One region of the Novosphingobium gossypii genome, then DNA from elsewhere that is predicted to be linked to it. Evidence: riboswitches for the same ligand, from Rfam matches in the RefSeq annotation. Region 1 holds a riboswitch; each other region holds the start of a gene.
What was found. A riboswitch is a leader RNA that binds a small molecule or an ion and turns the genes downstream of it on or off. The one in region 1 is predicted to bind cobalamin.
Positions count from the first base shown of each region.

Region 2: another riboswitch for cobalamin. It lies ahead of GGR40_RS21895 (TonB-dependent receptor plug domain-containing protein); the one in region 1 lies ahead of GGR40_RS09450 (DUF1636 domain-containing protein).
Region 3: another riboswitch for cobalamin. It lies ahead of cobW (cobalamin biosynthesis protein CobW); the one in region 1 lies ahead of GGR40_RS09450 (DUF1636 domain-containing protein).
Region 4: another riboswitch for cobalamin. It lies ahead of GGR40_RS13350 (cobalamin biosynthesis protein CobG); the one in region 1 lies ahead of GGR40_RS09450 (DUF1636 domain-containing protein).

Region 1 is NZ_JBNPXM010000003.1:383,809-388,608, reverse strand. Features, by position in the region: gene mdoH (glucans biosynthesis glucosyltransferase MdoH) at 1-1,482, shown strand, start outside; gene GGR40_RS09455 (cobyrinate a,c-diamide synthase) at 1,461-2,768, opposite strand; cobalamin riboswitch at 2,841-3,033, shown strand; gene GGR40_RS09450 (DUF1636 domain-containing protein) at 3,267-3,674, shown strand; gene cobT (nicotinate-nucleotide--dimethylbenzimidazole phosphoribosyltransferase) at 3,671-4,708, shown strand; gene GGR40_RS09440 (histidine phosphatase family protein) at 4,705-4,800, shown strand, end outside.
Region 2 is NZ_JBNPXM010000023.1:13,701-18,500, reverse strand. Features, by position in the region: gene GGR40_RS21900 (PepSY domain-containing protein) at 1-352, opposite strand, end outside; gene GGR40_RS21895 (TonB-dependent receptor plug domain-containing protein) at 357-2,363, opposite strand; cobalamin riboswitch at 2,549-2,794, opposite strand; gene GGR40_RS21890 (efflux RND transporter permease subunit) at 3,038-4,800, opposite strand, start outside.
Region 3 is NZ_JBNPXM010000001.1:1,066,280-1,071,079, forward strand. Features, by position in the region: gene fahA (fumarylacetoacetase) at 1-262, shown strand, start outside; gene GGR40_RS05420 (alpha/beta fold hydrolase) at 246-1,232, opposite strand; cobalamin riboswitch at 1,352-1,594, shown strand; gene cobW (cobalamin biosynthesis protein CobW) at 1,778-2,827, shown strand; gene cobN (cobaltochelatase subunit CobN) at 2,827-4,800, shown strand, end outside.
Region 4 is NZ_JBNPXM010000006.1:215,426-220,225, forward strand. Features, by position in the region: gene cobJ (precorrin-3B C(17)-methyltransferase) at 1-316, opposite strand, end outside; gene cobI (precorrin-2 C(20)-methyltransferase) at 313-1,035, opposite strand; gene GGR40_RS13345 (precorrin-8X methylmutase) at 1,032-1,661, opposite strand; gene GGR40_RS13350 (cobalamin biosynthesis protein CobG) at 1,661-2,776, opposite strand; cobalamin riboswitch at 2,987-3,204, opposite strand; gene GGR40_RS13355 (TonB-dependent receptor plug domain-containing protein) at 3,327-4,800, opposite strand, start outside.

The DNA of each region.
Region 1 (4,800 bases):
AGCCCGGCTTCCAGCCTGCGTCACAAGACGGCCGTGCTGATGCCGGTCTACAACGAGGGCGTCGAGGAAGTGTTCGCCCGCGTGCGCGCCATGGCCTATTCCATCGCCGAGGCGGGCGGCGCGCCGTGGATCGACTTCTTCATCCTGAGCGATTCCAATCCCTTCCACGGCAAGCGCGAAGAAGCGGCCTGGCACGAACTGGCCGATCACGCGCCGATCAAGATCTATTACCGCCGCCGTGAGAAGAACATCGCGCGCAAGCCAGGCAACATCGCCGAATGGGTGAAGCGCTTCGGCGGCGCTTACGAAAACATGCTGATCCTCGACGCCGATTCCATGATGAGCGGCGAGACGATCGTCGGCATGGCATCGATCATGGAAGAGCGCCCTTCGATCGGCCTGCTCCAGACGGTGCCGATGATCACCAACCCGCGCACCCTGTTCCAGCGCTGGATGCAGTTCGCCAGCGAGGCCTATGGCCCCATCGCCAGCGCCGGGCTGCTGTGGTGGTCGGGCTCGGAAGCCAACTTCTGGGGCCACAACGCGATCGTGCGCACCCGCGCCTTCGCCGAAGCCTGCGGGCTGCCCGAGCTGCCCGGCAAGGCACCGTTCGGCGGCCATATCCTGAGCCACGACATGCTGGAATCCGCCCTGCTGCGCCGTCGCGGCTGGGCGGTGCACATGGTCATGATTGGCGGCTCCTACGAGGAGTTTCCGCCGACCATCGTCGACATGGCGATCCGCGACCGGCGCTGGATGCAGGGCAACCTGCAGCACCTCCAGTTGCTGGGCGCTTCGGGCCTGCATTGGGCCAGCCGTCTGCACCTCCTGATCGGCGCTTCCGCCTATCTGACGTCACCCGGCTGGCTGCTGCTGATCATCACCATGATCGGGCAGGTGGCAACGCATCAGGACGGCGGCTTCGTCAACCTGGCGCCGCCCAGCGTGCTGGCGCTGACTGTGGTGCTGCTGTTCGGGCCCAAGGTCATGGGGCTGGTATGGATGCTGGCCGATCGCGAACGGCGCGCCAGCTTCGGCGGCGCCTTTGCGATCGTGCGTTCGGTGGCGCTTGAGACGGTGCTGGCGATGCTGCTGGCGCCGATCACCATGGTCACCCAGACCAAGGCGCTGCTGGGGCTGCTGCTGGGCATCTCGGCGGGCTGGAACACCCAGGCCCGCGATGCCCGCCGCATCACCGTGCGCGAAGTGCTGCCCGACCTGCGCGAGCATCTGCTGCTGGGCGCGGCGCTGACGGCAACCGCGTTTCTAGATACGACGACGGCGGTGTGGCTCTCGCCGATCATCGTCGGCCTGTTCCTGTCGCCCTGGCTGATCAGCCTGACCTCCAGCGAAAACCTGGGCGACAAGGCCGACCGCGCCAAGGTGTTCCGCGTCCCCGCCCCCGGCATCGTCGAGGCCAGCGAAGACCCGCGCGGCACCGAAGTGCCGGCTGCCAAACCTCAGTCGCTGGTCGAAGCCTGACCGAACAGCCGCGCCACCGCCTGCGGGGCGGAAGGGAAGTAACCGTGCATGTAGCTGGCGGTGAGTGAGCCGACGCGGTAAAACGCTTCTCCCGCCGCCCCCTCCGGCGCCTTCGCCATTGCCTCCGGCAGGAGGGCCGTATCCAGCCGCGAATAGTGAAACGTGTGCCCGCGAAGCGTGCCGCCGGGCAGGTCGAGCTGCTGCATCCCCAGCCCGGCGAACCGCGCCTGCATCGTCGCATGGCCCGGCAGCAGTCCCAGCAGGTCGGCCCGTGCGCCATGCCGATCCGTCAGCGAGGCGCAGGCGTAGAGCATCCCCCCGCACTCGGCCAGAATTGGCTTGCCCGCCGCATGGTGCGCCCTGATCGCCGCCAGCATCGAGTCATTGGCGGCAAGCTCCTGTAGATGCAGTTCGGGATAGCCGCCCGGCAGCCACAGCGCGTCGCATTCTGGCAAAGCCGCATCGCGCAGCGGTGAGAAGAACGCCAGCCGCGCGCCCGATCGTTCCAGCCATTGCAGGTTGGCGCGGTAGATGAAGGCGAAAGCCTCGTCCCGCGCAACGGCGATGCGCAGACCATGCAAATCCGCTTCATGGCCCACTGCTGACGGGGTGAACCGCACCGGCGGCGGCAGGTCAAGCGCGGCGTCGGGCAGCAGCGCCGCCGCCTGATCCAGCCGCGCATCGAGGTCCGCCACCTCCGCCGCCTGCACCAGCCCCAGGTGCCGTTCGGGCAGCGCCACCCCTGCATCGCGAGGCAGAGTTCCCAGCCACTTCACCGCGTCCGGCATTCCCCGCTGCAACAGTTCGGCATGGCGGGCACTGCCGACGCGGTTGGCGATCACGCCATGGACCTCGACACCGGGGCGATACGTCGCCAGCCCGTGCACCACTGCGCCGAAGGTCTGCGCCATCGACGAGCCGTCGATCACCGCCAGCACCGGCAGCCCGAAGCGTTGCGCCATGTCCGCCGCGCCAGGATCGCCATCGAACAGGCCCATTGCGCCTTCGACAAGGATCACGTCCGCTTCGCGCGCGGCATCGTGCAGCAGGGCACGGCACTGGTCTTCGCCGCACATGAACAGATCGATCTGGTGGACCGGCGCTCCGCTTGCCACTTCGAGCACCATGGGATCGAGGAAATCGGGGCCGCACTTGAACACCCGTACTCGCCGCCCGGCATTGCGGTGGCGGCGGGCGAGCGCGGCAGTCACCAGCGTCTTGCCCTGCCCCGAAGCAGGAGCGGACACCAGCCAGGCCGGGCAGGAAACAGCGGGATCGTCCGTCATCCCGCAGTCACCTATGGTCTCCCGCAGATCGGCGCAAGCATCGGCCTCTTGCACAGCGGCAGCCCGCACGATACGTGCCTGCGTGCGACAGGTTCCCCGCAAGGGGATCAAAAGGGAACGCGGGTGCAATGCCCGGGCTGCCCCTGCAACTGTAAGCGGACGAGTCATCCGACCACAGGCCATTGGGTGCGCAAGCACCTGAGAAGGCGGTCGGAAAAGGCGATGACCCGTGAGCCAGGAGACCTGCCGGTCGCAGTCGTTCTTCGACCGGACAGGGTGTGCCGGCCGAACGGGGGCCCATTCCTCGTGCAACGACAGCATCGCTCCGCCGGCCTGAAGGCTGCGGGAGGCGCCGCGCTGCATGATGCGCCGGCACCCTGCCCGCCTTCGGCAACCGACGGGGTAACGCCGTTTGCCTGAAGGATCCGACGTGAAATCCCATTCGACTTCCATCGCAGCACCGGCTCCTGCCGCGCCCATGCGCAGCCGGCCCTGACCATGCTGGCTCCCGTCCCCGCTGGCCCGTCCGTGGTCGTATGCAACACCTGCCGCCACACCGCCAACGCGCAGGAGGATGCGCAAGGGCGCCGCGGCGGCGCAGTGCTGGAAGCGGCGATGCGCAGCGTGCAGGATGCCGACCCCGCGCTTCAGGGCGTGCAGATCCAGACCATGCCGTGCCTTTTCGCCTGCAGCCGCCACTGCACCGTCCACATCCGCGCGCCGGGCAAGGTGGGCTACGTGCTGGGCGACTTCGCCCCCGATGCGGACGCCGCGCGCGCCATCCTGGAATACGCGGTGCGCCACGCCGCCAGTGAGGAAGGCCGTGTGCCTTTCCGCGAATGGCCGCAGGGGGTGAAGGGGCACTTCATCACCCGCACCCCACCTGAAGGCTTCGTCTGCACGTGACCCGCTTTGCCGATCCCGCCGCCTTTGCCGCCGCTCTTGCCGCGCTGCCTGCGACCAACCAGGCCGCCCGCAACGCCGCGCTGCAGCGCCAGTCCTGCCTGACCAAGCCGCCGGGTTCGCTGGGCAGGCTTGAGGATATCGCGGTGTTCATGGCAGGCTGGCAAGGCCGCGAGCGCCCGGCTGCGGACCGGGTGCAGGCGGTAGCGTTCGCCGGCAATCACGGCGTCGCGGCGCAGGGCGTCAGCGCCTATCCGCCCGAAGTCACGGCGCAGATGGTCGCCAATTTCGAGGCCGGGGGCGCGGCGATCAATGTCCTGACGCGGGCTTGCGGGGCAACGCTGTCGATAGTCGCGCTCGATCTTGACCGGCCCACCGGCAACATCGCGCGCGAACCGGCGATGAGCGCGGAGGAATGCCTCGACGCGCTGAACCGGGGCGCCGCCGCGCTGGCCCCGGACACGCAGCTACTGCTGGTGGGTGAGATGGGCATCGGCAACACCACCCCCGCCGCCGCCCTGTGCGCGCAGGCGTTCGGCGGCGACGCGGCCGCGTGGATCGGGCGCGGCACCGGGATCGACGACCACGGGCTGGCGCGCAAGGCCGCCGCGGTCGATGCGGCGCTATCGCTGCATGGCCCCCACTGTACCGACGCGTTCGAAACGCTGCGCCGCCTTGGCGGGCGAGAGATCGCAGCGATGGCGGGCGCGTTTCTGGCGGCGCGACTGGCGCGCGTGCCGGTGCTGCTGGACGGATTCATTGCGTGCGCTGCAATCGCGCCGCTGGCCCAAGCGAATGCGCAGGTCACCGACCATTGCCTGGCCGCGCACTGCTCTGCCGAAACGGGGCACGCCCGCCTGCTGGCAGCGCTGGGGCTGGAGCCATTGCTGCGGCTTGGCCTGCGGCTGGGCGAGGGGTCGGGTGCGGCGCTGGCGGTGCCACTGGTCAAGGCTGCGCTCGCCGCCCACAACGGCATGGCCACTTTCGAGGAAGCCGCAGTCGCCGGGCGGGAAAGCGCCGGGCCGGCCGCCGGATGACCGGCACCCTGCTCCACCTGATGCGCCACGGCGCGCCGGAGCGCCCCGGTCGCCTGCTGGGCCATGTCGACGAACCCGCCCTGCCGACCGAG
Region 2 (4,800 bases), on a different contig from region 1:
CGCGCATCTGAGGGATCGTGCGGTCGGTGGATTCACCGGGCACGACCCGCAGGACCGGACGCCCCGCCAGCATCTCGACGCGGGCGGACGAGATCGGCGTGTCCGGTGCCATGTCCACGGTGTCGAAGCTGGCGGACGGCGGCAGATGCAGTGGGGCAAGGCCCTGCACTTGTGCGGAAGGCTCCAGCCTCGGATAGTCCACATAGATCATCACGAAGCCCGAGAGGCACCAGATCGTCATCAGCAGGCCGACGAAGACGCCGAGCCAGCGATGAAGGACAAGGATCGGGCGCGGTAGCAGGCTGCGCGAGCGCTTCTTTCGAGGATGGGGCCGAGGCTGGAGTGTGCTCATGGCCTCAGAAGCTCAGGCCGTAGCTCATCCGCAGCGTGCGCGGCACGCCCCGGCTGAAGTAGAGGAAGCGGCTGTTGCTGCCATCCAGCGCGCCCTGGTCGGTCACCGCCGACTGATAGCCCCGTGTTGCATATTCCCGGTTGAACAGGTTCTCGACATTGACGCCGAAGCGGTTCCGGCGCGCCGCACCGTCGACGTAGAGGTAGGCCCCGGCGTCCACCAGCGCGTAGTTGCCATAGTTCCGGCGGCCGAAGCCCGAAGCGGTGGACCATACGTCGCCGATCCAGTTGACCGAGAGATTGGCGCCGAACGGCAGGTCCGCCGGCGCATAGGCAAAGGTACCCTTCGCGTATTGTCGGGGATTGCGGTCAAGCTGGGTGGACGATCCCCTCTCGCGCACGCGGGCGTAGGTATAGCTGGCATTGAGGCTCCAGCCCCCGGCCATCTGCGCCGTCAGTTCGAATTCGCCGCCCTGCGAGCGGACCTTGCCGTCGAGGTTGGCGTAAGTGCCGTTTGGATAGGCCGGGTTGTCGTAATCGTAGTCGATCATGTTGGTGATGCGGCGATTGAAGTAGGTCGCTTTCCAGCCCAGCGTGACCGCGCCTGCCGGGAAAATTCCGCCCGCGGAAAGGTTGAGGTTGAGGCTCTGCTCCGGGCTCAGGTTCGGGTTGCCGATCTCGCAGCAGGGGTCGTTGCCATAAAGCTGCGAGGCGTCGGGAAGTACGAAGGAGGTGCCGCCGTTCGCCTCGACATAGAGCGCGTCGGCAAAGTCGTAGCGGCCGGACAGGTTCCAGATCGTCTTCTTCGCCCCGTCCGTGCGGTTGTAGCGCAGGCCCGCGGCAAGGCGGCCCTTCGAGGAAATCTCGTCGGTGGTACGGACCTGGAAGATTCCGGCATGGACCTGCTCGCTGGTCGGCGCGATCAGCAGCACGTCATCACGCCCGCTGAAGTTCTGGAAATCATAGCCCAGCAGGTACTCGAGGCCGGGATGGAGATGCAGCTTGACCACCGCGCTGCCGCCCCAATCGCGATAGCCCCAGAACGTGCCTGCCGGGTAGATCACTTGCGGTTGCAGGTCGGGAAGCGAATTGCGGATCTGGACGTAGGCCGTCTTCCAGTCATGGAAATAGCCCTTGAGGAAGAACTGCACGGCGTCGCTGCCGGTGTAATCGAGGCGGACGCTGGCGATTTCCTCGTTGCGATCGTTGCGGCTCTCGCGGATGCGCGTGGGCGAGAGGTTGTCGAGGTTGGCCTTGGTGTGCTGGTACTGGGCATTGAGCACCAGATCGGGGGCGAGGTCGTACTGGTACTTGAGACCAGCCGACCACAAGTCGTAGCCGAGGTGGCGATCGGTGAGGCTGGGCTGATAGGCGCTGTAAGGCGTGTAGCCTTCCGACCGGTTATGCGAAGCATAGGCCACGAAGCGGTGGTTGCCTGCCGCGCCGCGCAAGTAGCCATCTACCGTGGTGCCGCCCCAGGAATCCACGGAGGCATTGACCTGGCCGTTAAAATCGTCGGTAAAGCCGCGCGTCACCACGTTGATGACACCCGCCGAAGCCTGCGTGCCGTAGAACAGGCTTTCCCCGCCGCGCAGCACTTCGATACGCTCGATCATGCTGGCAGCAAGCGTGTCGTTGGGCGATGTTCCGCCATAGAGGCGGTTGTTGAGGCGGATGCCGTCCATCGTCCAGAGCACGTCCTGCGTGCGCGAACCCTGCAGCGACACATCGACGTAGGTGAACGGCCCGTTACGGGCGCGAATGTAGAGCCCAGGTACTGATTCCAGCGCCTTGACCACGTCTACCGCGCCGCTGCCCTTGATCTGCGTTTCGCTGACGGTCACCACGTCGTTGCCGTAGCGGGAAAGCTCTTGCGGCAGCGTTTCTTCAAGGCTGGTGCCGGTGACAACGATGGCCTGATCTTCACCGGTTTCCTCGGCACAAACCTGCGTGCTCCAGGCAAGACCAAGCGCCACGGCAAGCGCCGTGTGCGAAATTGTAGCGAACTTCATCTTATCCCCCTGTCGAGCGCCATGCGATCCGGAGCAGGGGTCTGCCGTTCACGAACGGCCGGCGCACCGACCGGCCGGGCGCCCATAACGAAGGGACGACCGCTCAGCGCACCGTGCGGCCCCTGCCGCTGGTTCGTCGCTCAGACGGAGAAACACCGTGCCCTGGCCATCCCCTGGACCAAAGCAAGAGCGACCGGACGCAGGCAGGTCTCCTGGCTCGCGGGTCATAGCTTGATACACGGCCTTCCCAGGCCTCGCAGGATTTAGCGTCCGGCCCAGTGGCTACGGCAGGGGCCCTTGCCCTGCCGCGTGATGTGTATCTCGCTCACCGCTTACAGTTGCAGGGACAGCCTCGGATTCGAGGATCGCAACCCTCTCACCGTGTTCCCATTTTAAGCCTCTTTCGAGGCACCGGCGCGATCTTGTCCGCCATCCCTCACGGGGAAAACGGATGAGACGAGCTAGCCGGAGAGCGCACTGCGCGCAAGCGGGATTTGCCAGGAAGCCGACCTTTCCGGCGTAAGCCGGAGCAGTGCCCCTAAGCACGGGCCACGCCGATTTGATAGGATTCCTTTAGGCCAGCAAACGCAGCGCATTGATCACCATCATCAAGTTCCTTCTCCTCAATGGCTGGGGAGGAAACCATTCATTGGGCGACTTCCTCCCACAGTCCATCAGTGAGCCTTCGGCGCGACGTTAGATCCATCGGGCTGGCGCTGCGGTTCACCGAGCGGTACGTCCTTGCGACCGTACCGCGCATAGAGCGTAGGCAACACGAACAGCGTCAGCAGCGTGGCCGAGATCAGCCCGCCGATGACAACCGTGGCCAGCGGCTTTTGCACTTCGGCGCCTGCACCCGTTCCCAACGACATCGGCACAAAGCCGAGGCTGGCAACGAGCGCGGTCATGACGACCGGACGCAGGCGCTGGATAGCCCCGGTTCGAGCGGCTTCTGCCCGATCCATGCCTTTGCGCATTAGGTCCTGGATCGAGGAGACCATGACAAGGCCGTTGAGCACCGCGATGCCCGATAGCGCGATGAAGCCAACGGCTGCGGCGATGGAAAAGTCCATGCCACGCAGGAACAGCAGCAGCACGCCGCCCACTAGTGCCAAGGGCACTCCGGTGAACACGATCGCAGCATCGCGTACCGATCCCAGCGCGCCGTAAAGCAGAAGAAGGATCAGCGCGAAGCAGGCCGGGATCACGAGTTGCAGGCGGTCGCGTGCGGAAGCGAGGTTCTCGAACTGGCCACCCCATTCCAGATAGCTGCCTGCAGGCAGGCGGACATCTCTGGCGATGGCAGCCTGCGCATCGGCGACCACGCTGCCCACATCACGGCCACGCACGTTGGCCTGAACGACGACACGGCGCTTGCCGTTCTCCCGGCTGATCTGGTTGGGCCCATCGACGACGCTGATATCCGCGATGCTGGAGAGCGGCACGAACTGCAGGCCGGCCCCGCTGGAGGAAACCGGAACCTGCACCTGCTGGAGCAGCCCGATGTCCGAACGCTGGGTTTCGGAGAGACGGATCACCACCGGGAAGCGGCGGTCGCCTTCGAAGATCATGCCAGCCTCGCGTCCACCGAGTGTCGCAGTGACGATGTCCTGCACATCCTGCGCCGTGACCCCGAGCCGTGACATGGCGTCGCGGTTGACGCGAATGTCGAGCATGGGAAGGCCCGTGGTCTGCTCCACCTTCACGTCGGCAGCGCCCGGCGTGCGGCGAAGCACGCCTGCGATCTTCTCGGCGGTGGCGTTCATCGCGTTGAAGTTCTCGCCGAACACCTTCACCGCCACGTCACCGCGCACACCGGCGATGAGCTCGTTGAAGCGCATCTGGATCGGCTGCGTGATCTCGTAGGCATTGCCGGGGAACTTGTTCAGTTCCTTTTCCATGCGCGCGATGAGGTCGTCCTTGGTCACGCTCTTGTCCGGCCACTGGTCATGGGGCTTCAGGATCACGAACATGTCGGTGGCGTTGGGCGGCATGGGGTCCGAGGCCAGTTCGGCGGTGCCGGTCTTGGAGAAGACGAACTGCACTTCCGGCTGCTTCGACACCATCTTCTCGATCGGGACCTGCATGGCCTGGCTCTGCTGGACAGAGGTCGCCGGAATGCGCAGGGCCTGGATCAGGAGATCGCCCTCGTCGAGCTGCGTCAGGAACACCTGGCCCAGCGTCATAAAGGCAGCGATGGCGACGACGAACCCGACGACACCGGAGCCTACGGTGAGCACCGGGCGCTTCATGGCCTCGTCCAGACCCGGCTCATAGCGAGCCTTGAGCCAGGACATGATGCGGCCTTCCTTCTCCTCGACCCGGTTGGACAACCAGATCGCGATTGCCGCCGGCACCGCCGTGAGCGAAAGCACGAAGGCAAAGGCCAGCGCGATAATGACAGTCAGTGCCATCGGCACGAAGGTCTTGCCCTCCA
Region 3 (4,800 bases), on a different contig from region 1:
GCACCACGCGTCCAACGGCTGCAACCTCTCCCCCGGCGACCTGCTGGGCACCGGCACGATCTCCGCCCCCGACCGCGATGGTTTTGGGAGCCTGCTCGAGCTGTCCGAAGGGGGCAGGAACCCGCTGGCGCTTCCGGGCGGCGAAACCCGCACCTTTCTGGAAGACGGGGACGAGGTGGCACTGTCCGCCACTGCCTCTGCCCCCGGCTATGTGTCCATCGGCTTTGGCGAGTGCCGGGCGCGGATCACTCCAGCGCCCTGACAAGGTCCGCGTTGAAGCGCTGCGGCGCCGTTACCTGCGGGCTGTGCCCATATTCGGGATAAGCGATCAGCCGCGCTCCGCCGATCCGCGCCGCTGCCGCACGCGCCAGCCGGGGATAGTCACCCAGCGTCGCGCGCAGGACCGGATCGGCGCGGTTCTTGCCGATGGCGGTGTTGTCCTTCTCGCCGATCATCAGCACCGTCGGGACGGAAATGCGCTGGATTTCGTGGATGACCGGCTGGTTGAATACCATGTCCGACGTCAGCGCCTGGTTCCACGCCACGATCGCGCCATCCTGCCCCGCGTACATCGACGCCAGCATGTCCACCCAACGGTCGTAGTCCGGGCGCCACTGGCCTGCATAATACGTGCTTTGCTGATAGGCCTTGATGCTGGCCCGCGTGGTCTTGAGTTCGGCGGCGTAGAGCTTGTCCACCGTGGTGTTGGGCACCCCCTTGGCGCGCCAGTCCTCAAGCCCGAGCGGGTTGACCAGCACCAGCTGTGATACGTCGGCCGGGTACTGCAACGCATAGCGCATCGCCAGCATCCCACCCATCGAATGCCCGACGATCACCGGCTTTTCGATCTTCAGCCGCACCAGCAGATCGTGTGTGTTGGCGGCCAGTGTGTGCAGCCCGTACTGGTAGCGCTCCGGCTTGCTCGACTTGCAGAACCCGATCTGGTCGGGCGCAATCACGCGGTACCCGGCGCCTGAAAGCGCACGGATCGTGGTATCCCACGTGCCTGCGCAGAAGTTCTTGCCGTGCAGCAGCACCGCCGTCCGACCGTTGGGCTTTGCGGGCATGACATCGAGGTAGGCCATGTCCAGCGTCTGGCTCTGGCTGGTGAAGCCAAAGTGCTGGACAGGCCGGCCGTAAGAGACGTCGGCCAGCATCGGATCGGCGCGTGCGGGCACGGCCACGACCGACGCCAGAGCTGCGGCAATGCCGATGAAACGCAGGGCTGGCAAAACGATATCTCCTTCAGCAGTTTACCGCTCAATGGTCGCAGACCGCCAAGGTTGCCGCAACACGGCACTTGCGCGCGCCTTTGCGCCCCGGTATCCGCGACCGGGTCCGGACTTATCGTCTGGGCAAAGATCGCGCCGGTGCTCCGAAAGGGGCTTAAAAGGGAAGGCGGTGGGGATGGTCTTCCATCCGAATCCGCAGCTGTCCCTGCAACTGTAAGCGGCGAGCGCGATGCACATCGCTTCCCCACAGCGCGGGAAGCAGCCACTGAGGCCGGACGCTGCGACATGCGAGGCTTCGGGAAGGCCGTGCATCGATGCGTTGACCCGCGAGCCAGGAGACCTGCCTGCGTCCGGTCGCTCTTGCTTTGGCCCAGGGGATGGCCGCGGCACGGTTCACCGTCTGAGCGACGACACGCATGCGGCATGGGGCCGCAGCGGACAGGGTCGCCGGGCGTCTTCGCGCCTGTCCGTCGCCCTTGCCTGCGCCGCCGTCAGCCCGGCGGTAAGCCCCGCCGCGAAACGTCGCCGGCGCGGGAGTGCAGACCTTGAGCAAAGTACCCACCACCGTCATCACCGGCTTCCTGGGCGCCGGCAAGACCACGCTTATCCGCCACCTGCTGCAGAACGCGCATGGCCGCCGCCTGGCGCTGGTCATCAACGAATTCGGCGAGGTTGGCGTCGACGGCGAACTGGTGAAGGGCTGCAACGACGAAGCCTGCCCGGAGGACGACATCCTCGAACTGGCCAACGGCTGCATCTGCTGCACCGTGGCCGACGATTTCCTGCCCACCATGCAGAAGCTGTTGGACCGCCCCACCCCGCCCGATCACATCATCATCGAAACGTCCGGCCTTGCCCTGCCCAAGCCGCTGGTCAAGGCGTTCCAGTGGCCCGACATCCGCACCCGCGCCACGGTAGACGGCGTGGTCGCGCTGATCGATGCAGATGCGGTGGCCGCTGGCCGCTTCGCCACTGACGAGGATGCGCTGGCTGCCGCCCGCGCCGCCGATCCCAACCTCGACCATGACAGCCCGCTGGAGGAACTGTTCGAGGAACAGCTGGGCTGCGCCGACATGGTCGTGCTCAACAAGACCGACCTCGTCGATGCCGACGTGCTGGCGCAAGTGGAGCAAACCGTCCTTTCGCATACCCGCCCCGGCGTTAAGATCGTGCGCGCGGATCACGGCGCGGTCGAGATCGCCGCACTGCTCGGCATCGTCGCGGCGGCAGAGGACGATCTCGACAGCCGCAAGTCGCACATCGACGGCCTCGACGACGATCACGACCACGACGATTTCGACACCTTCATCCTCGAAGGGCGCGAAGTGGCCGATCTCGACGCGCTGCTGGCGGGGCTGCGGGAACAGATCGCCACGCATGACGTGCTGCGCGTGAAGGGTATGGTGGCGCTTGCCGGAAAGCCCAGCCGCCTCGTCGTGCAGGGCGTGGGTCCGCGCATCCAGCACTTCTTCGACCGCGCCTGGAAGGCAGAGGAACCGCGCCGGACCCAGTTGGTGATCATCGGCCAGAAGGGTCTGGACCGCGCGGCGATAGAGACCGCGCTGGCGGACGTGCTCGGCACCGTCGCCGCCTGATGCACCTGCTTTCCGCCACCCCCGGCACGATCTCCAACGGCGAGGAGGCGATCGACCTCGACCAGCAGCCGGGCGACATCGTGATCCTGACGGTGGCGGACAGCGAACTGGCGTGCTTCGCGAAAGCGGCGGCGCAACTGCCGCAAGGGGCGCCCTCCGGGACCAGCCCAAGCGTGCGCCTCGCCAATCTGCTGCAGTTGCGCCACCCCTATTCGGTCGACCTCTACGTAGAGAAGGTGATCGCGCACGCGAAGTTCGTCTGCGTGGTGCTGTTGGGCGGCAAGAGTTACTGGCCCTATGGCATTGACGAGATCGCGCTGGTGGCTCGGGAGCGCGGCATCGCCTTCGCGGCCATAGCCGACGGGCGTGAGGAAGACCCGGCGCTGGCACGGGCATCCACCCTGCCCGCCGCCACCGTGGAGCACCTGCGCGATTACCTGCGGCAGGGCGGCACGGCCAACGCCCTGTCCTTCCTGCGCACCGCCGCGCGCCTGATCCACGCCGATTGCGGTCAGGCCGACGATCCCGTGCCGGTGGCCGATGCGGGCCTTTACCTCGCCGGGATCGACCGTCCCTCGCTGGCCGACCTGCGCGCGTCATGGCAGCCGGACGCGCCGGTCGTGCTGCTGGTGTTCTACCGCGCATTGATGATCGCGGGCACGCTGAACGCGGTCGATGCGATGGTGGCAGCGTTGCGACTGCGCGGCTTCAACGTCGCCGCCGTCCACGTCCGCGCCTTGCGGGAACCTTTCGCGATCGACTGGCTGACCGGTCTGATGGACGGGATCGCGCCCGACGTGATCGTCAACGCCACCAGCTTCGCGTCCTCTTCCAGCGGCGAACCGCGCGTCGGCGGCGTGCTGGAACGCGCCGACTGCCCCATCCTGCAGGTCGCCTTCGCGGGCGTGGAGGAAAGCGCCTGGCGCGATGCCGCGCGTGGTCTGGGTCCGCGCGACCTGGCGATGAACGTGGCCCTGCCCGAAGTGGATGGCCGCCTGTTCACCCGCGCCGTCGCCTTCAAGGCCGCCGAGCGGTTTGACGAAGTGACCCAGTGCGGCATCGTCGTCCCCCGCGTCGCCCCAGATCGGGTCGCCTTCGTTGCGGACCTGGCCGCCAACTGGGCGGCCCTGCGGCGCACGCCGCCCAAGGCGCGCAAGGTAGCGCTGGTGCTTGCCAACTACCCCAACCGCGACGGACGGATCGGCAACGGTGTAGGTCTCGACACGCCCGCCAGCGCAGCCTCTATCCTGTCGAGCCTTGCAGCGGCGGGGTACGACATCGCCGATGCGCCCACCGACGGGCAGGCCCTGATGCGCCTGATGACGGCTGGTGTGACCAACGACCTTTCCTCTCTGGACAGGCCCGGCGAGATCACGCTGCCGCTGGCCGATTACGAGGCCGCCTTCGCGCAAGTGCCCGAAGCCGCGCGGGCCGCCATGGTCGCGCGCTGGGGCGCACCGGAGGCCGACCCTTTCGTCAGGGAAGGCGCGTTCCGGCTGGCGGTCCATCGCTTCGGCAACGTCTGCGTCGCCGTGCAGCCCGCGCGCGGATACAACATCGACGCCAAGGAAACCTACCACGACCCGGCGCTGCCGCCGCCGCATGCCTACCTCGCCTTCCACGTCTGGCTCGACCGCCATTTCGGCGCGCAGGCGCTGGTTCATGTCGGCAAGCACGGCAATCTGGAATGGCTGCCCGGCAAGGCGGTGTCGCTGTCCGCCGATTGCTTCCCCGAGATTTGCGCCGGGCCGGTGCCGCAGCTTTACCCTTTCATCGTCAACGATCCGGGCGAAGGCACGCAGGCCAAGCGGCGCATTGGCGCGGTCATCGTCGATCACCTGACGCCTCCCCTCACCCGCGCGGAAAGCTACGGCCCGCTGAAGCAGCTCGAAGCGCTGGTGGACGAATACTATCTGGCCGCCGGGATGGACCCGCGCCGGCTGGAACGGCTGCGGCGCGACATCATCGACCTT
Region 4 (4,800 bases), on a different contig from region 1:
TCGATGGCCCCGCCTCCAGCGCCTCGAACAGGGCCGAGGCCATCGCGAAGACACCCGGATCGCCGGACGACACGACGACCACGCGCCGCCCCTGCGCCGCAAGGTCCAGCGCCAGCGCGGCGCGGTCCAGCTCCACCCGGTTGTCCGACGGATGCAGCGTCAGCCCGGCGCGGGGTGTCACGCGCGCAACGTAGGGAATATAGCCGACCACGTCGGTCGCTTCCGCCAGCGCGGCGCTGACTTCCGGCGTGACCATGGCCTCGCTGCCCGGCCCCAATCCGGCGACGGCGACCCATCCGGACGCGCTGATGGTCATGGCCGGCGCCCCTGTCCGTGGATCAGCAGGATCGAGAAATAGGGTGCAACCGCCTCGGCATCCACCAGCCGGGTCACGCTCTGCCCCGGCATGGCGGCGTGCTCGACCAGCCAGGCCGCGTCCTCACGCCCGGCAGCGGCGACGGCGCGGCGTAGCTTGGGCAGGTTGCGACCGATCTTCATGACCACCAGCGCGTCGGTATCGCGGATGCGCCGCACCAGTTCGTCTTCGGGCAGGGTGGCCATCGCCACCGTCAGCACATCGTCTCCCCATGTGATCGGCAGCCCGGTGGCGTTCCACGCCCCTGCCATGCCGGTGATGCCTGGCACCACCTCCACCGGAACCTGGCCCGAAAGGCGGCTGTGAAGGTGCATGAACGATCCGTAGAAAAACGGATCGCCTTCGCACAGCACGACCACGTCTTCACCGGTCCGCGTCGCCTCCAGCAGCCGCTGCGTGCAGTCGGCGTAGAAGTCGGACAGGCAGGCATTGTAGCGCGGATCGGCCAGCGGGATCTCGGTGGTCACCGGATATTCCATCGCGATCTCTACCGCGTCGGCGCGCAGCAGGCCCTGCGCGATGCGTCGGGCGTGGCCGGATCGCCCCTTCTTGCGGAAGTAGGCGATCTGCCGCGTACCGCGCACCAGCCGGTCCGCGCGCACGCTCATCAGGTCTTCCGCGCCCGGTCCCAGCCCGACGCCGTGAACGGTGCCGCTCATTCCGCCCGGCTCGCCAGAGCGTTGATCGCGGCTACGGTGATGGCGCTGCCGCCAAGACGCCCGGCGACGATGCAGCACGGAACCGGCGCCGCCTGCCAGAGCGCGTCCTTGGACTCCGCCGCTCCCACGAAGCCCACCGGACAACCGATGATCGCCGCCGGACGTGGGCAGGCCGGATCCTGCAGCATATCGAGCAGGTGGAACAGCGCGGTAGGCGCATTGCCGATGGCCACCACCGCCCCGCCCAGATGCGGACGCCACAACTCCAGCGCGGCCGCGGATCGGGTATTGCCCATCTCGCGCGCCAGGTCCGGCACGCCCGGATCGTTCAAGGTGCAGATAACCCGATTGTCCGCCGGCAGCCGCGCGCGGGTCACCCCTTCGGACACCATGCGCGCATCGCACAGGATCGGTGCGCCCCCTGCCAGAGCCCGGCGTGCCGCGCGTGCAAAACCGTTCGAGAAGCGGATATGCGCTTCCAGCCCGACCATCCCCGCAGCATGGATCATGCGGACGGCGACAGGCTCTTCATCGCTGTCGAAGCGCATCAAATCGGCCTCGGCGCGGATGATGGCGAAGGACTGGCGATAGATCGCGGCGCCGTCCTTCTCGTAGACATGCGGCATCAGGAAGCTCCAAGGAGGACGAGGATTTCGGCGCTGTCCAACCCCCGGTACAGCGGTTCGGCATCGGCGCGGGCAGCGAAGGCAAGGTCGTAACGGCCATTGTGGCCCACTACGGTAACGTCGGCGGGGCGCGAACGGGCGCACCCCTTGCCGCAGCCGGAAACATGCAGGCCGCCCTGCACGCTCGTGCAAAGCAGCCGCGCCAGATCGCGCGTCTCCACGCTGGCTTGCGGGCAGACGGGTGCGCCCGGGCAGGCATCGACGCGCAGCAGCGGATCGGCGGGATCGGTGGTAAGACCGGGAATGTCTGGCAAAGTCGCGCCCTCGACGAAAAGCATACGCCGCGGCGTCAGACGCAGCCCGGTGACGCCCGGCGTCCGCATCAGGTCCAGCAGCACGCGCGCCTCGATCCGCGCAAAGGGCACGCCGAAGACGATCCCGCCGGGCCGCTCACCCGGCAGGATGGCCGGCAGCGCAGGGGCGGGACGGGCGTCACCAGCGGCCCAGTCGGGAAGCGGCGTATCGTGCCGGGCCATCCGCCGTGCCGCCGCGCCGCCACTGTCGACGAACCAGCGCGTCAGGGCCAGCAAAGCATCGACCTCGCTACCGACGCGCAGCGTAACACCCCGATCCCGTCCGTCCGCGCGCAGCAGCAGGCTGCCGTCACCGGCGCGCTCGATCCGGAAATCGCCGGGTTCGCACGCCAGCGCCAGACCTTCGCCCGCGTCGATGACGAAGCCCACCTTGCCCGGAAGCTGCGAAAACTCCTGCAGCCGATCGCGCAGTTCGCCAGCGATGCGCGCGGTGTCGTCGCCTGCCCGCCAGTCCGGCGCGGCGAGGATATTGCGGCGGCTTTCCTGCTCCCCATCACCGTCGACGATGTTGGCAGCGCAAAGCTGCTCCAGCAGCCTCGGCCAACAGGCCTCCTCAACGCCGCGGATCTGGAAGTTGGCGCGACGGGTCAGGTCGATCTGGCCGTTACCGTAAGCCAGCGCGGCCTCGCACAGGGCCTGCACCTCGACAGCGCTCATCCGGCCCAGATGCGGCTTTACCCGTACCAGCAGTCCGTCCCCGGCCATCATCGGATGCCAGGCATCGGGGCACCAGCCCCGCACCTGTCCTTCTCCTTGCGCCGTCACAGGCAACCCACCCCGCGCGCCGGGCCGAACCAAGGGACGGGGCTTATCGGCAGACGCCGACCGACGCGGGCCGACGGGCGGGCGCAAAAGGCACCCGGCGACGCGCGCACGTGCAGCCCCGGCCGCACCGCTTCGTCGCCCAGACGGAAGAACAACCGTGCCGTGACCATCCCCTGGACCAAGGCAAGAGCGACCAGTGCGCCGGCAGGTCTCCTGGCTCGCGGGTCACAGCTTGATGCACGCCTTCCCGGACCTTGCGGCCCAGTGGCTGCCTCCCTGAAGGAGGCGAGTGCATCGCGCTATCCGCTCACAGTTGCAGGGACAGCCGCGGATTTGGGAGCCAGGCCCCCGCACCGCATTCCCGATTAAGCCCCGTGAAGGGCACCGGCACGATCATGTCCGGCCAACGGATCGCTCCGCAGCCGGACCTGCGCCTTACAACGAACTTGCGCGGTGACCAACCGATTCCGTCGCGAATGAACCAGGGTCCGGGCGGCCGCCGTTGCGAGCCGCCCGAAGGCCGATGCTACATGGTGACCTTGGCACCTGCGTACATGTAGCGGCCCACGAAGCTGATCGGGTAGTTTGTGGACGCGATCGAGGGTTCCTGGTCGAACAGGTTGTTGGCGCCGACGAAGAAGCGGAAACGCTCATCCACGTCATAGGCGACGTAGATGTCGTGCTGCCACTTTTCCTTGTAGCGGAAATACCTGGGATCGGAGATGTCTGGGTTGGCGGCCAGTTCCTCGATCGTGTAGCGGCGCGTCTTGCTGAACCAGCTGACACCGTAGTTCACCGTCAGCTTGTCCAGCTTCCAGGTCACGTCCGCGGTCGCGTTCCACTTGGGATAGTACGATTCCTCGCGGTCCACATCGACTGTCGCGCCCGGCGTCGGGATGAACTCAAGCTTGTTGAGGTAGCCGCCCACCAGGGTCACGCCGAACGATCCGGCCCGCGCCGTGTCGAACGCATAATTCAGCTTGATGTCGGCGCCCGAGGTACGGAAATTGGCGACGTTCTGGGGCTGCACGAACCAATCCGAGATATAGCCGGTGCCGGGGGTGCGCGTGATGTTGGAGCAGTAAACGTTGTCCAGCGTCGGCTGATCGACACAAAGTTCCGCGATTTCTTCGGCGGTGGGCGTGTTGATCGCGTTCTTCAGCTTGATGTCGTACCAGTCGAACGAAGCGACCAGCCCGGGGATGAAGCTGGGGCGCACAACCACGCCGGCAGTCCAGGTCCGCGCGGTCTCTTCCTGCAGGTTGCGGTTGCCGCCCGAGAAACCGGGAAGGCTGACCGTTGCCGCCGGATCGTTTTCGGGGTTGAACGCCGCGATCTGAGCGGGCGAAAGCCCCGCCGCCTGCAGCGTCGCCTGGCAGTTGGCCACGCGGTATTGGGTGCCCTCGCCGATGAACACCGGGTCGCACGGATCGCTGATGAACGAGAAGCCGCCGTTGCGCGGGGCGAACAGTTCGGAGATGTTCGGCGCGCGCACGGCTTCGGACCACGTGCCGCGGAAAGTCACGTCGCGGATCGGGGCGTAAGTACCATCGACCTTCCAGGTGGTGGTCTTGCCCACCGTCGAGTAATCGGAAAGGCGCAGCGCCGCACCGAAGCTCAGGTTGTAGGCGAACGGTACTTCCTTCAGGACCGGCACCGAAAGCTCCGCGAAGGCTTCCTTGACGTCGAAGCTGCCGCGTTCCGGCAACTGCAGCGAGAAGTCGGCCAGTGCCCCCTGCTGCAGCAGCGCATCCGGGGTAAACTGGCTTTTTTCCTTGCGATATTCGCCGCCCAGCGCGAACCCGACCGGACCGCCCGGCAGTTCGAAGAACTGACCGAAATCGCCCGAGATCGAGCCGGACACGACATGCTGCTGGATCTTGGCGCGGTTCATGATGTCCGCGTTGATCCAGTCCACCGCCGCCTGATCGCGCACGCCGTTGCCCACCAGGTTCAGCGGGCGGCAGCCGCTGCCGGCACCGGGCGTGAAGGTGGTCGCG